Regions from separate parts of the Ectobacillus sp. JY-23 genome, predicted to be linked through region 2. Evidence: predicted binding sites of a transcription regulator. Region 2 holds the regulator's gene; the other holds the start of a gene.
What was found. The regulator NrdR, encoded in region 2, represses ribonucleotide reductase genes. The targets are predictions, from matches to a motif close to AACACNATATATNGTGTT.
Positions count from the first base shown of each region.

Region 1 (7,319 bases), 1.7 Mb from region 2:
CATATTCGTATGAGTGATGTGTTGCACATTGACAAGCAGCACGATGAACGTACAAATGAGTAAGAAGCAGCGATTATGCTGCTTTTTTTGTTGGAAAATAGCGGGTATGGCAATACAATGAAGATAAGGGAAATTTTCTGAAAGAAAAGGGGAGACGCTATGAAAGAACAAACAGTTTGGAAGATAAATGGCTTTATCGGATTGTTGCTTTTGGTTGTTATTGTAGTATTCGCTTTGTATTACAGTGTTGTACAGTATAATCCGCTGTATGCAATTGGAGCAGGTATATTAGCACTGCTTGTGGCAAGCGGGATGACTATTGTTCAACCAAATGAATCCGTTGCGGTCATTTTCTTTGGGAAATACCTGGGTACTATCCGCGAAGAGGGGTTCTTTATCACTATCCCATCAATACGTAAAAAAGTATCACTTCGTGTTCGCAACTTCAATAGTGATATGTTAAAGGTCAATGATGTAGACGGCAATCCAATTGAAATCGCTGCAGTTGTAGTGTTTAAGGTAACTGACACTGCAAAAGCACTATTTGATGTAGAAAACTACCATGAATTTGTGCGGATACAGAGTGAAACTGCGTTGCGCCATGTAGCAACAAAATATCCATATGATACGAGCGATGATAAAGCGTGGTCGTTACGCGGGAATGCGGAGGAAATTGCCAATGAAATCGCCCAAGAATTGCAGGAACGGTTGAGTGTTTCTGGTGTGCAGGTTCTAGAAGCACGTTTAACGCATCTTGCATACGCGCCTGAGATTGCTGGTGCGATGCTGCAGCGACAACAGGCCAATGCGGTACTTGCTGCACGTCAAAAGATTGTAGAAGGTGCTGTAGGAATGGTAGAAGCAGCACTGCGGCAACTCGAAGACAAACAGGTAGTTCAGCTTGATGATGAGATGAAGGCTCAAATGGTGAGTAATCTCATGATTGCAATTGTGTCTGAAAAGGGTACACAGCCTGTTATGAACGCAGGAAAAGTAAAGTAAGAAAAAGTGATGCCAGGACATCTTCTTTTCTCAGAGGGTAGCGAGACGTTTGCAATATATAGCAAATATAAAATTTTGTTTTCATGAAATACTTTTATTTTTTTTGTAATAAATGAAAATGATATGTTTTAGTTGTGCTCAGTTTGTAACAGTGTGTTCCTATAATATCTGCGGTTTTCGCAACTCTGTTGAATGTTTTGTAACAATTTCAAGACAAGAACGCGCAGCAGGTGCCAAGAGAAAGTTTACAAGCCTATAAATCCTTTGTAAAATGCCAGTATAGTTCAGTAATGAGAAAGGAGAGCAGTGGGGTTTTATTCCCGCACTTTCTTGTTGTTGCCTAACCTATAAACACTCATACGCGAAAAGCCCCGTTGTACCCCGGGGCTTTTCGCGTATTTTTGTTTGTGAAATGAGGGAAGTGAGATAAAAAATTTTTTCGCCATCTTTTGCTGATATGTCGCGGTTTATGGCGAATCAATGGAAAGTCAGACATGTGAATTTATGCAAAGTCGTTGACAAGATTTTTAAAATGGTCATTATTGACACGGCTTTTAGAATGTAGTTTGATATGTTTTGTACGTCATAAAAGGAACAAAATGCTCCTGTCGAAAAACCGAATCTTTTGTTCAAAATAAATTTACGTATATATATTGTGTGTTATAGAAAAACATACTACAATATATTGAGAGTGAGTTTATTAGAAAGAATATTTTTAATTTTCGGAAAAGGAGACTTGGATATGCGAATTGTGTATGATTCTATGACAGGAAATGTAAAACGATTTATTCATAAACTTGGGATGCCCGCCATGCAGATTCGCGACGATCTAGTAATGGACGAAGAATTTATTCTTGTAACATATACAACAGGATTTGGAAATGTACCTGAGCGTGTAGACCGGTTTTTGGAGAAAAACCACCGCAACTTAAAAGGGGTGTCCGCAAGCGGCAATCGCAACTGGGGCAATAGCTTTGGCGCAAGTGCCGACAAGATTGCAGGCAAGTATGGAGTGCCGGTCATATCTAAATTTGAGTTAGCCGGTACAAGCCAAGATATACAAATTTTTAAAGAAAGGGTGCTGGAGATTGCGACACATTGAGTTAAACAATGAGATTACTAGAATGGAAGACGGCTTTTATCAGCTCGATAAGGATCAAGAAGCGCTGCAAGAGTTTATGAAAGAAGCAGAAGAAAAGACAGTGCAGTTTTATAGTGTGCGTGAGCGAATCTCCTACATGATTGAGCACGATTATTATTACAATGTACTGGACGAGTATTCACTAGAACAAATTGAAGCCGTCTATGCGATTACATACGATGCAAATTTCCAATTTCAATCTTATATGGCAGCATCTAAGTTTTACAAAGACTATGCGCTTAAAACAAATGATTTGAAACAATATCTGGAAAGTTATCCGGACCGCGTTGCCATCGTATCTCTCTATTTGGGTAGAGGCGATGCTGAAAAAGCGCAGCAATTTGCGCGCATGATCATCAGGCAAAACTATCAGCCGGCCACACCGACGTTTTTAAATGCAGGAAGAAGCAGACGCGGAGAGATGGTAAGCTGTTTTTTATTGGAAATGGATGATAGTTTAAACTCGATTGGTTTTAATATCAACACGGCGATGCAGCTTTCCAAAATTGGCGGCGGCGTTGCACTTAACCTTTCAAAACTGCGTGCGCGCGGCGAGCAAATTAAAGGAATTGACAACGCGGCAAGCGGCGTAATGCCGGTTATGAAGCTTCTAGAGGATTCATTTTCCTATGCGAACCAGCTCGGGCAGAGAAAAGGCGCTGGGGCTGTGTATTTAAATATCTTCCATTGGGATATTATGGAGTTTGTTGATTCAAAAAAAATAAATGCTGACGAGAAGATCCGCATTCAATCGCTCTCTATTGGAATTATTGTGCCAAGCAAATTTTTAGAACTCGCTGAAAAGGATCAGCCCCTATATGTGTTTGCACCGTATACGGTGTTTAAAGAGTACGGTAAGCACTTAGATGATATTGATATAGACAGCATGTATGATGAGCTTGTGGCTAATCCGAACGTAAAAAAGCGTAAGCTGGATCTTAGTGCGCGTGATATGCTGATTAAGATTGCGATGATTCAATTAGAATCCGGTTATCCATATCTAATGTTCAAGTCGAATGCAAACGAGCAGCATCCACTGAAGGATATTGGTGATGTGAAGATGTCTAATCTGTGTACCGAGATCTTTCAACTACAAGAAACGTCAGAGATCAATGATTATGGCGAAGGCGATGTCATTCGTCGGGACATTAACTGTAACCTTGGTTCTTTAAATATTGTGAACGTAATGGATAATAAAGAAATTAAAGAAGCGGTTCACGCTGGTATGGAAGCTTTGACAGCCGTTTCCGACATGACGGTCATCCCAAATGCGCCAACTGTGAAAAAAGCGAACGAGGAGCTGCATTCCGTTGGTCTTGGAGCAATGAATCTCAACGGTTACTTGGCGAAAAACAAAATCGCATACGAGAGCGAAGAAGCGAAGGATTTCGTTCGCACGTTCTTCATGATGCTGAACTATTATTCAATAGAAAAAAGCATGCTGATGGCAAAAGAGCGCGAGGAAACCTTTAAAGACTTTGAGAAGTCCGAGTATGCGAAGGGCACTTACTTTGAAAGGTATGAAACAACAGACTACAGGCCGTATACGGAAAAGGTGCAGAAGCTCTTTGAAGGAATCTATGTACCGACACCAGAGGATTGGAGCATGCTGAAGGAAAAGGTGCAAAAGTATGGCTTGTATAATGCATATAGGCTTGCAATTGCACCAACACAATCCATTAGCTATATCCAAAACGCGACATCAAGTGTTATGCCGATTGTAAACCAAATTGAGTCTAGAACATATGCGAATGCAACGACGTATTATCCGATGCCGTTTCTTTCAAAAGAGACGTTCTGGTATTATAAATCAGCTTACGACATGAATCAGTTCAAGCTAATTGACTTAATTGCAGAGATTCAGCCGCATATTGATCAAGGCATCAGCACGATTTTGTATGTGAACAGCGATATTTCCACACGGGAATTGGCACGCTACTATATTTACGCTCATAAAAAAGGACTAAAGAGCTTGTATTACACGCGGACGCGCAAGCTGACAGTGGAAGAATGCGTAGCATGTGTAGTTTAAGGAGAGGGTGAACGGAGATGCGTGCGGTTAACTGGAATAAAAAAGAAGATGATTATAGCTTAATGTTTTGGAAGCAAAATATCGCCCAGCTTTGGACAGAGGATGAAATTCCAGTCTCCTCTGACAAAAATGTCTGGGTGGGGCTTTCTAAAGCGGAGCAAACAGCGTACAAGCGTGTACTAGGCGGCTTGACGCTGCTTGATACGAAGCAGGGCGGTGAAGGCATGCCGCTAATTTTGCTGCATGTCGACAATCTGCAGGCGAAAAGCGTGCTTGCCTTCATGGGCGCAATGGAAGAAGTGCATGCGAAGTCATATAGCCATATCTTCACAACGCTTGCCACAGAGGAAGAAATCGATAACATCTTTAAATGGGTAGATGAGCACCCGCTGCTGCAGCGAAAAGCAGAGCTAATCACAAACTATTATCATCGTCTGTTTAAGCCAAAAGTATCCAACAGAGAATTGTACATGGCGATGACAGCAAGCGTATTCCTTGAAAGTTACCTGTTTTACAGCGGTTTCTTTTATCCGCTCTATTTGGCGGGACAAGGAAAAATGACAGCGAGTGGTGAAATTATTAATCTTATAATCCGTGATGAAAGCATTCACGGCGTATTCGTTGGCTTGCTTGCACAAGACATCTTCGCCAAGATGTCTGAGCAGGAGCAACGAGAAGTACAGGCAGAAACGCAAGAATTGCTTCTAGCACTTTATGAAAACGAAAAGGCGTATACAGAAGAGATTTACGCTGAGATTGGTTTGGTCGAGGAAGTCAATCGCTTTGTCCGTTACAACGCGAACAAAGGCTTGATGAACCTTGGTTTGGAACCGTACTTTGAGGAAGAAGATATCAATCCGATTGTGATGAACGGATTGCGTACAGATACGAAAAACCATGATTTCTTTTCTGTAAAAGGAAATGGTTATGTGAAAGCGACGAATGTTGAAAAATTAACTGACGACGATTTTGTGTTTCATTTTTAATCATTCTAAAAAACACCGCACTCAGCGGTGTTTTTTACATGTAATAAGAACGGATTGACCTTGAAAGCTAATGATGCGTTCATCTTGTACGGTTATATGGAAGTGTTGCTTGGCTGATACAGAAGCGGACAGCATATAACGTTCTAGCGATTGCTTTACATTCGCAGGTAACCCCATTCGTGAAAACCAGCTTTCAAATGGAAAGGTTTTTGCAAAGGTAAGCAGTTGTCCAACCGTGAACCCTGCTTTTTCAAGTTCATTTATCCACTGCGTTTTCTTTAACGCTCGATTATGACTAGGATCGCGTGTTTTTTCCACGGTATTATAAAATGTATCTAGCGCATCATCTTCTGGTGCTACATTATCAATTAATAAAAACGTACCGCCTTTTTTCAACACACGATAACTCTCTGCAATAAAAGCAGAAACGTCCGGGAAGTGGTGCGGTGCAATGCGGCACGTGATAATGTCAAAGCATTCATTCGCAAACGGTAGCTGCTCTGCGTCTCCTTGGATAAACTCTGTGTTATAATAGCCGTTGCCTTCGATAAACTCTTTTGCCTTTTGTAGCATGTTTTCTGTTAAATCCAGTGCCACTACTTTTTCAACTAAAGGGGCAAACCCATTTGCCACATGCCCGCCGCCAGTCGCAATATCTAACACGACATCTGTTTTTTTGGCACCAGAGAGCATTAATAGTGTCTGTAAATCTTGCCCCTTAGCATGAATTTCACTTGTTACATAATGTGCGGCGTTCTTACCGAATTGTTCCTGTACCTGTTTTTTAATGTTCATTTTTACCATCTCCTCTATCTTTATCCTATACCAAGTGTATACAGTTGCCTATTTGTTATTTCTTTTTGCAGTCATAAGCAAAGGTTATCAGTTGCATCTTGTAGGTCTTTTCCTTTTTAATATATATGCACCATAAAATTTATGATAATTGAGGGATGTATATGAAAGCACTTGTTTTTGAAACGTTTGGAGGACCTGAGGTATTACAATACCAAGATCTTGCTGACCCTGTGATTGGCTCTGATGAAGTATTAGTAGAAATGCGCGCCATTGGTTTGAATTTTGCTGATGTGTATCGCCGTAAAGGCAATTACCATCTGGCGGGTAAGCCACCTTATATCCTTGGTTATGAAGGAGCAGGGGTTGTTATAAAAGTGGGAGAGGACGTAACTGATGTAGCAGTTGGTGACCGTATTGGCTTCGCTGACGTACCGTACGCTAATGCCGAACTGGTTGCGGTACCTAAGAATAAGGTGATTCCATTACCAGAAGGGATTTCATTTGAAACGGCAGCTACTGTATTACTTCAAGGTTTAACGGCACATTACTTAACAAGAGACAGCTACCGAGTGCAAAGCGGAGATGTTGTGCTTGTTCACGCGGCAGCAGGCGGTGTAGGACAGCTGCTTGTGCAAATCATCAAATTACTTGGCGGTACGGTAATCGGTTTAACATCATCTGCAGAAAAAGCAACTGTAGCGACAAGTATCGGTGCAGATTATATGTTTTTATATAGCGAGGATTGGAAGCAACACATTCTTGATATAACAAAAGGACGCGGTGTGGATGTTGTATATGAATCAGTTGGTTCTACGTTAGAAGACAGCTTTGCGGCTACTCGCATTGGTGGTACCGTTGTATTTTATGGCATGGCAGGAGGCGATCCGAAGCCGGTGGATCCTCGCATGCTGATGGATACGTCAAAAACGTTAACAGGCGGAGATTTATGGAATGTACTTACATCGCATAAAGAGCGTGTACTTCGTTCATCAGAGCTTTTCAAATGGATTAATCAGGGGCTCGTTGTAGCAGCACAACCAACTATTTTTACTTTGGCAGAGGGTCAAAAGGCGCATGCGTACCTAGAAAGCCGTAAAAGTACAGGGAAAGTTTTATTGATTCCATAAGAGTAAAAAGATAGCGGATTATCCGGCTATCTTTTTATGTTTAATTGACTGAAAAATCTAAAAATAATACAATTAAAATGGAATCTTATTTCGTTATATGGAAAGAGGTGTCTTATGGTTCAATCGATTGATCGAGCAATGCAGATTGTGGCAATTTTACATAGCAACCCTCAAAAAAAAGAATGGCCGCTATCAGAGTTGGTGGAACAACTTGCTTTGCCGGCAAGTACGATACA
Region 1 covers NZ_CP095462.1:89,947-97,265, forward strand. The annotation lists gene MUG87_RS00460 (hypothetical protein) at 1-63, shown strand, start outside; gene MUG87_RS00465 (SPFH domain-containing protein) at 160-1,002, shown strand; gene nrdI (class Ib ribonucleoside-diphosphate reductase assembly flavoprotein NrdI) at 1,745-2,104, shown strand; gene nrdE (class 1b ribonucleoside-diphosphate reductase subunit alpha) at 2,091-4,175, shown strand; gene nrdF (class 1b ribonucleoside-diphosphate reductase subunit beta) at 4,193-5,161, shown strand; gene MUG87_RS00485 (class I SAM-dependent methyltransferase) at 5,183-5,956, opposite strand; gene MUG87_RS00490 (quinone oxidoreductase family protein) at 6,112-7,083, shown strand; gene MUG87_RS00495 (IclR family transcriptional regulator) at 7,198-7,319, shown strand, end outside.
Region 1: nrdI (class Ib ribonucleoside-diphosphate reductase assembly flavoprotein NrdI) is a predicted target of NrdR. The motif match lies at 1,677-1,694, and genes of this name have one in related genera.

Region 2 (7,319 bases):
GACAATTTTCACACGAAACGCTTTGCCCAATATATTCATACAGTTTCATCAAACTGCGCTCAACCATAGAAGAAGTAACCTCTTCATGTGTATTTACAAACTCTTTCACACGTGGATGAGACATAACCTCCTGCTTTAGCGCTTCGTATCTCTCTTTAAATCCCTCTCGCTGAATTAACTGTCCAAATGCGTTTTGAATTCTTTCCATGTATCTCACCTCCAATACTGTTTACTCTTTCTTATACTTTTGCAATGCTGCTTCAAGTTGCTTTCTTTGTTCTTCCACGTTTAGATCTACTGTTTGAGGAGACGTCTCTGTTTTTTGCTCCATCCAAGTAGGAAGCATTTCTTTTCTAGTTGTGCGCTTACTTTGTTTCTTGCCCTCAGCCCATTGCTGATATTGACGATGTTCCTCTTTCGCAAGAGTCATGGCAGCTTTTACAGTTTTCACCTTCTTGCGTGCCCAATGTCCAGCAATTCTTTCGACGTACGACTTCGTGAGCTTCATATCCGTCCGCAACATCACATAGTGAATCAAAACGTTCACAACCCCCGGCAAAAGCTTTTGCTTCGTCATTACCTCTTCTATCACCTTCAAATCAGCGACAGTCGGTTGTGCGCCCCCTGCAATTTCCACAAGTAGCTGACGTGGAGAAAGCTCTTCCAAATGCTTGATGAGCAATTCTTCTTGACCTGTAGGTTCTTTTGTATGCATCGTGCGTTGCTGCAAAGGCTGTGTTCGTTCTACCAATGTTGGCAAAGCGCTTCCTTGCTCAAATTGATACCAATCACGCGCATTTTTCCGAAGAGTTTCTAGCTCGACCATATTTTGCTCCGTTATTGCCCCTAGCACTAAATTTTGCATGGAAATCGGATCAATACCATATATGTAGGCTAGCGTAATAATACAATCCTTTACGTTTGCGGTAAGTGCTTTCTTGGGAATAAGAGGAGACAGACCTTCTACAAATAATTTGTAATCAAAGAAATCATTGCTGATAGAAATGGCATTCCCTTCTATGGCTCCTGCCACACGATATCCCTCTGGCGTAGCAAGTTCTTCCTGCAATTGCGCCATTTGTCCGGAAGCAATGGGTTGAAAAACGTCATTGAACGCATATGTGACCTCTTTGTAGGAAGTAAGATCTTCTACCTCTTCACTGAAGTATTGCTTGACTTGATTATACTTACTTTTTCCTAAGCGGTTATATAAAAATATGTTTAATACAATTTCTGCAAAAAACTGACGAGGTGTAAGAGGCGGATACAATTCATACACAAATCGTCTCACATCATCTTCTCGTTTTACATATACCTTTAACAAACCTAAAGCCTCAAGCTTAGTGCGCTCCTGATAGATATCTGGAAGTTGCATGCCCGTACTCACCATCAGCATATGATGTCCTGCCTCTTTTGCTCCTTGCTCTACTTCGCACCATAATGTCATGTATAGGCTAAACGCACGAGCACCAATGAGCGGCTGATACAACATCGTTAAAACTTTCCGGTCATACGCATGCAACAGTCCCGCTGCACATACCTTATATCGGTCAACAGGCAATAATTCCATCCATGATTGTCGCTCCATAATTACATTCCTTCCGTCTCTCGGATTGTACAAAAAAGAGCCGACAGCCTAAGCCTCAAGCTCCTCTACTTCCGCTCTTTTTGTAAAATATCCTTAAGCTCATCAATAAATACTTGTAAGTCCTTAAACTGCCTGTATACAGATGCAAAGCGTACATAGGCAACTTCATCGATTTCACGAAGCTGTTCCATCACCATCTCGCCCACAATTTCGCTTTTTACTTCAGGCGTCCCTAAATTGCGCAGCTCTCGTTCAATAGATTGTGTTACTTCTTCCAATTGCTTCAATGCAACAGGACGCTTTTCACACGCCCTAATCAATCCGCGTAAAATTTTATCCTTGCTAAATTCTTCCCGTATGCCTTCTTTTTTAACAATAATAAGAGGCGTTTCTTCCACTCGCTCAAATGTTGTAAATCGATGTGAACAGCTCTCACATTCTCTTCGTCTTCGAATAGAACGGCTGTCATCCACAGGACGAGAATCTAATACCCTTGTACCACTATGAAAACAAGACGGACAACGCAAATTCCTCACTCCTTATCTCATGTCTTACAACTTTTGTGCCAAACTTGTCCCAACAAAAACAATCTTTTTATCCAGCTGTTTATAAAGTTCCTTTATCGTACGTCTGCTAAAGCCAAAGTCACTTGGTAATGCTGTTTCCGTATATACCATAAAGTCCACAGCTGTTTCAAATGGTCGGATTGTTACAATTGTAGCAACAACATGCGCCTTAACTTTTCCATTGAGTACTGCACTGACTTCGCCTCGTTCCATTTGTACAGACGTCACATTACAATGCGGCACAGCCTTTAACAGCTCTTCAACTGCTTTTAAAGCACCTGTAGTATTCGTTTTATAATAGCGAGTACGCAACTCATCTACACGGTGCGTATCTGCCGTTTCTGCTTGTGTTGTGAAAAATTGTTTAACATTTGCGATAAGGCCCATACAAGTCTCCTTACTTTCTTGAAATAAAGGCTCTGTTAAAGTTCGTTGCTGATTTCCGATACGAGGGCGCTTTCCACGAGCAGTCAGCAAGCCTCCTCAGCGCTATGCCCCTACGGATCTCCCTTTGACTTGCTTTTCCCGCAGAAGTCTCAACCCATTCACTTCAATTAACAAGTGCCAATTATCAACATTAGGTTTTAACACAGCCAAAATAAATGAAAAGAGGTGTATATACACCTCTTTTCATTTTAAAGCAAATATCTATTTTTTTAAAGTGCTTTTGCGTCACGCTTCTTAATTTCGAAGCTACCTGTTCCACGTGGCAATTCAATACTTTCTCTTGTTTTTGCATTTAAACCTTCAGCAATATAGTCAGCAGCTACATTCGGATCGATACGATCTCCGCAAGTATATACATCGATGCTCGCATAACCGTGCTCAGGGAAGCTGTGAATTGTTAAGTGAGACTCAGAGATAATAACAACCCCACTCACGCCCTGCGGTGCAAATTTGTGAAACGCAACCTCACGAACTTCCGCTCCTGATTTTAGCGCAGCATCTACAAATAGTTGTTCAATAAAAGGCATATCATTCAGTTTGTCAAAATCGCAGCCCCATAGTTCAGCAATAACATGGCGGCCCATAGTGTCCATAGTGTGCATTTTATTTCCCCCTTAGAATTCGGTTTAGCTTAAACGAACACGCCATTGATACGTTTGGCTACCACGGGGGAAAGTTAGTCCAAAGAGGTCCTAACCCTTTAAGTAAGCTACTTTATCGGCATGTTTTGTTTACGAAAGATAGTATACTTTGTTTATTTTCATTTTGCAACAAGTCTTTTTATTTTTTTCGAAATGTCAACAAATATTTACGTTTACTACTGGCAATTCCCCCTCTACACGAGCGAATTCTATAATAACTTATTTAAAAATCCACCTCTTTTACATTGTCAACTCTAACGCAAAGCAAACAGCCTGCACCTTACGTGCAGGCTGTTTGCTGTGTATGACGCCGCATATTAAATATGCTGTACGTTTTGCTTTACCAATTCTTTTGAAACAAGAGCTGTCAATTCTACAACACGACGGGAGTAACCCCACTCATTGTCATACCAAGCCAATACTTTAATTTTACGAGAACCGATGACCATTGTAGATAAGCTATCAATAATGGCGGAATGCGTATTTGTATTAAAATCTACAGATACAAGCGGCTCATCGCAATATGCAACAATCCCCTTCATCGACCCTTGTGCTGCAATAGCGAAGGCCTCGTTTACCTCTTCTAAGGTAACATCTCTTTTCACATCCACAACAAGATCTACAAGGGAAACATTTGGTGTTGGAACACGTAGCGCCATACCATGCAGCTTACCTGCCAAGTGCGGAAGTACTTTAGAAAGCGCTTTCGCAGCTCCCGTTGTAGTAGGGATAATGGATTGCGCACATGCTCTTGCACGGCGTAAATCTTTATGTGGATTGTCTATATTTTTTTGATCGTTTGTATATGCGTGAACAGTCGTCATTAAACCATTGTCAATGCCAAATCTTTCGTCAAGTACCTTTACAACCGGCGCTAAACAGTTTGTTGTACAAGATGCGTTCGAAATTACATCATGCTTTGTAATATCCAACTGTGCATCATTGACCCCCATCACAATGGTTATATCTTCATTTTTACCGGGTGCTGTTAAAATGACTTTCTTGGCCCCAGCTTCTAGGTGTAGCATAGCTTTATCCTTGGAGTTGAATTTCCCTGTTGCTTCAATTACAACATCGACACCCATTGTATTCCAAGGCAACTCTTGCGGATTGCGATTATTCAGAAGACGAATCATTTTTCCGTCTACAAGCAGATAATCTTCAAACGCTTCGACAGTTCCTTCAAATTTACCATGAACTGTATCGTATTTAATCAGATGAGCCAAGGTTTCTGATGGATAGCTCGCGTTGATTGCCACAATTTCGAATTCGTTTTCTTTTATCGCCTGACGAAACACCATTCTTCCAATACGTCCAAATCCGTTAATTGCCACTCGAGTCATATAAGTTAATCCCCCTTGATTGCGTTATACTATTTCTCTCCATCCCCACTAATAGTATAGCACAAAAAGAGGATAAATCACTAAACAATTTCATCAATTTTAAAAATTTATTATTTTACAAACCCCATTCTTGTAAAATGCATCTTAATTGGGCTTCTGTATTCTCAATAGAACCTGTATTATCAATAATATAATCTGCCATTTCCTTCTTCTTTTCCAAAGACATTTGCGAATGAACTCGAGCTTGTGCTTCTTCTTGCAAAAAGTTATTTCGTTTCATTAATCGCTGTAATTGTGTCTGCTCATCAACCCAAACAACAAGTACTTTTTCAACTAAATACATTAAATTACTTTCATATAAAAGGGGAATATCCAGAACGACTGCACTTACTCCCTCTTTTATGTATTGATCTCGCTGTATGAGCATTTCCTGTCGAACGGCGGGATGCACAATCTGATTTAATGTATTTCGTTGCTTTTCATCATTAAAAATAATTGCACCAAGCTTCGCCCGATCTATGCCTCCGTCTTCTTGCAGCACCTGCTTGCCGAATGCTTGTACAATTTTCTTATATGTAGATGTTCCTTGCACTACCACCGCTTTCGCAATTTCATCTGCATCAATGACCGGAATATCGTATGCCCTAAACATTTTGGCTACAGTGCTCTTTCCGCTCGCAATTCCCCCTGTCAAACCGATTATAACTGTCATTGTAACTCCTCCTTTTCTTTATTATAACTAAGAAAAGAGGAATACGCTTGTACAGCCGACTCACAAACAAAATGAGCACATAAAAATCTGTACTCTTTTTATAGTTTATCTACATTTATAAAGTAGCACTTCTATTTAAAGTAGGTATTTCTACTTAGTTGGGGGAATGATTCGGAAATACCGTACTGTATAGTTTATAGCCACCATCTAAGTTTTTAACCCTAAAGCCATGCTGCGTTAAAATACGCGATGCTAAATATCCTCTCATTCCCAACTGACACGTTACATAGAGGGTTTTATCTTTCGGTATTTCACCTAAGTGATCGCGCAGTTCGTCTAATGGTATATTAACAGAGCCCTTTATTTTACCTTGCTCTAACTCATGTGGTTCACGAACATCGATTAAATAGCCGCCCTGTGCGACAAGTTCATCAATCTCATTCCACTGCACCGTTTCCACTAAACCTTCTATAATATTGATAGCTGCATATCCTGCCAAGTTGACAGGATCTTTTGCTGAAGAATATGGGGGTGCATACGCTAGTTCTAAATCAGGTAAATCTGTCGCTTTTAGCCCTGCACGAATTGCTGTTGCAAGTACATCTATGCGTTTATCTACCCCATCGCGCCCCACACATTGCGCTCCGTATAGCCTGCCACTTTCTTTACAAAATAGCAACTTAATTAAGATTGGATGCGCTCCTGGATAATAACCAGCATGCGAGTTAGCCTGAACATGTACTGTTTCATACGGAATTTCTAAACGCCGTAAAGTTTTTTCATTATTTCCCGTTGCAGCTACTGTAGTTTCAAATACTTTCACAATAGAAGTCCCCATTGTACCTCGATAAGGAGATTTACGACCGTTGAGCGTATCAGCGATTATGCGCCCCTGTCTATTTGCAGGCCAAGCAAGCGGAATCATTGTCTCCGTTCCATTTATGTAATCTTTAACTTGGATAGCGTCACCTACTCCATAAATAAATGGGTCCTCTGTTTGAAGGAATTCATCAACCTGGATAGTGCCACGAATCCCTAAAGATAGGCCCGCTTCCTTCGCCAACTTACTTTCCGGTTGTACTCCTATGGATAAAATAATCATATCTGTTTCCAATACTTTACCGCTTTTCAATTGTACAGACGCTCCATTATTTTCAAAAGAAGCAATACCATCTTCTAGAATAAGATTAATACCCTTGTCACGAAGGAGATGATGTACACCTGCTATCATCTCGAAGTCAATCGGCGGCATAATCTGATTCGCCATTTCCACCAGAGTGACCTGTACCCCTTGTTTATGTAAGTTTTCTACCATTTCCACACCAATAAAACCTCCACCAACTACTACGGCAGACTTTGGTTTGTTATAATCTAAATACGCTTTAATGCGGTCTGTGTCTGGGATGTTTCGCAAAGTGAATAGATTGTTCGCTTGCTGAATGCCAGGGATAGGAGGGTATATTGGATTAGCCCCAGGAGAAAGAATGAGGTAATCATATGATTCCTCGTATTCTTCACCCGTTTGTAAACGCCTTACTGTAACCGACTTTACTTCACGATTAATGCGCACTACTTCCGTCATCACGCGAATATCGAGATTAAATCTCTTAGACATTTTTTCTACGGTTTGTACGAGTAATTTTTCTCTTTCCGAAATGACTCCGCCAATATAATACGGGAGGCCACAATTAGCAAACGATATATATTCCCCTCGCTCAAACATGATAATTTCATCTTCTTCGTTAAGGCGACGCAAACGAGCAGCAGCAGATGCCCCTCCTGCAACTCCGCCAACAATAATGATTTTTCTTTTCATATTCTCTACCTCCATAAAAATATCTCTTACATTAATATTGCCGTTTTCTGACTCAACTATGTGATATTATTAATCTCTTTTCTATGTCCCTGTATACATATTAAAAGCGCGAAGCCAATGCTCCGCACTTTTTACATTTTCCATATCCCCATAATAATGAGCAAAACACCTGGAAGAAAGGTCAATTTCTGCATCCACTGTAATGC
Region 2 covers NZ_CP095462.1:1,793,046-1,800,364, forward strand. The annotation lists gene dnaI (primosomal protein DnaI) at 1-208, opposite strand, end outside; gene MUG87_RS09305 (replication initiation and membrane attachment family protein) at 230-1,588, opposite strand; gene nrdR (transcriptional regulator NrdR) at 1,654-2,115, opposite strand; gene MUG87_RS09315 (cytosolic protein) at 2,140-2,631, opposite strand; gene speD (adenosylmethionine decarboxylase) at 2,811-3,194, opposite strand; gene MUG87_RS09325 (glyceraldehyde-3-phosphate dehydrogenase) at 3,560-4,585, opposite strand; gene coaE (dephospho-CoA kinase) at 4,701-5,297, opposite strand; gene MUG87_RS09335 (CoA-disulfide reductase) at 5,452-7,113, opposite strand; gene ytaF (sporulation membrane protein YtaF) at 7,245-7,319, opposite strand, start outside.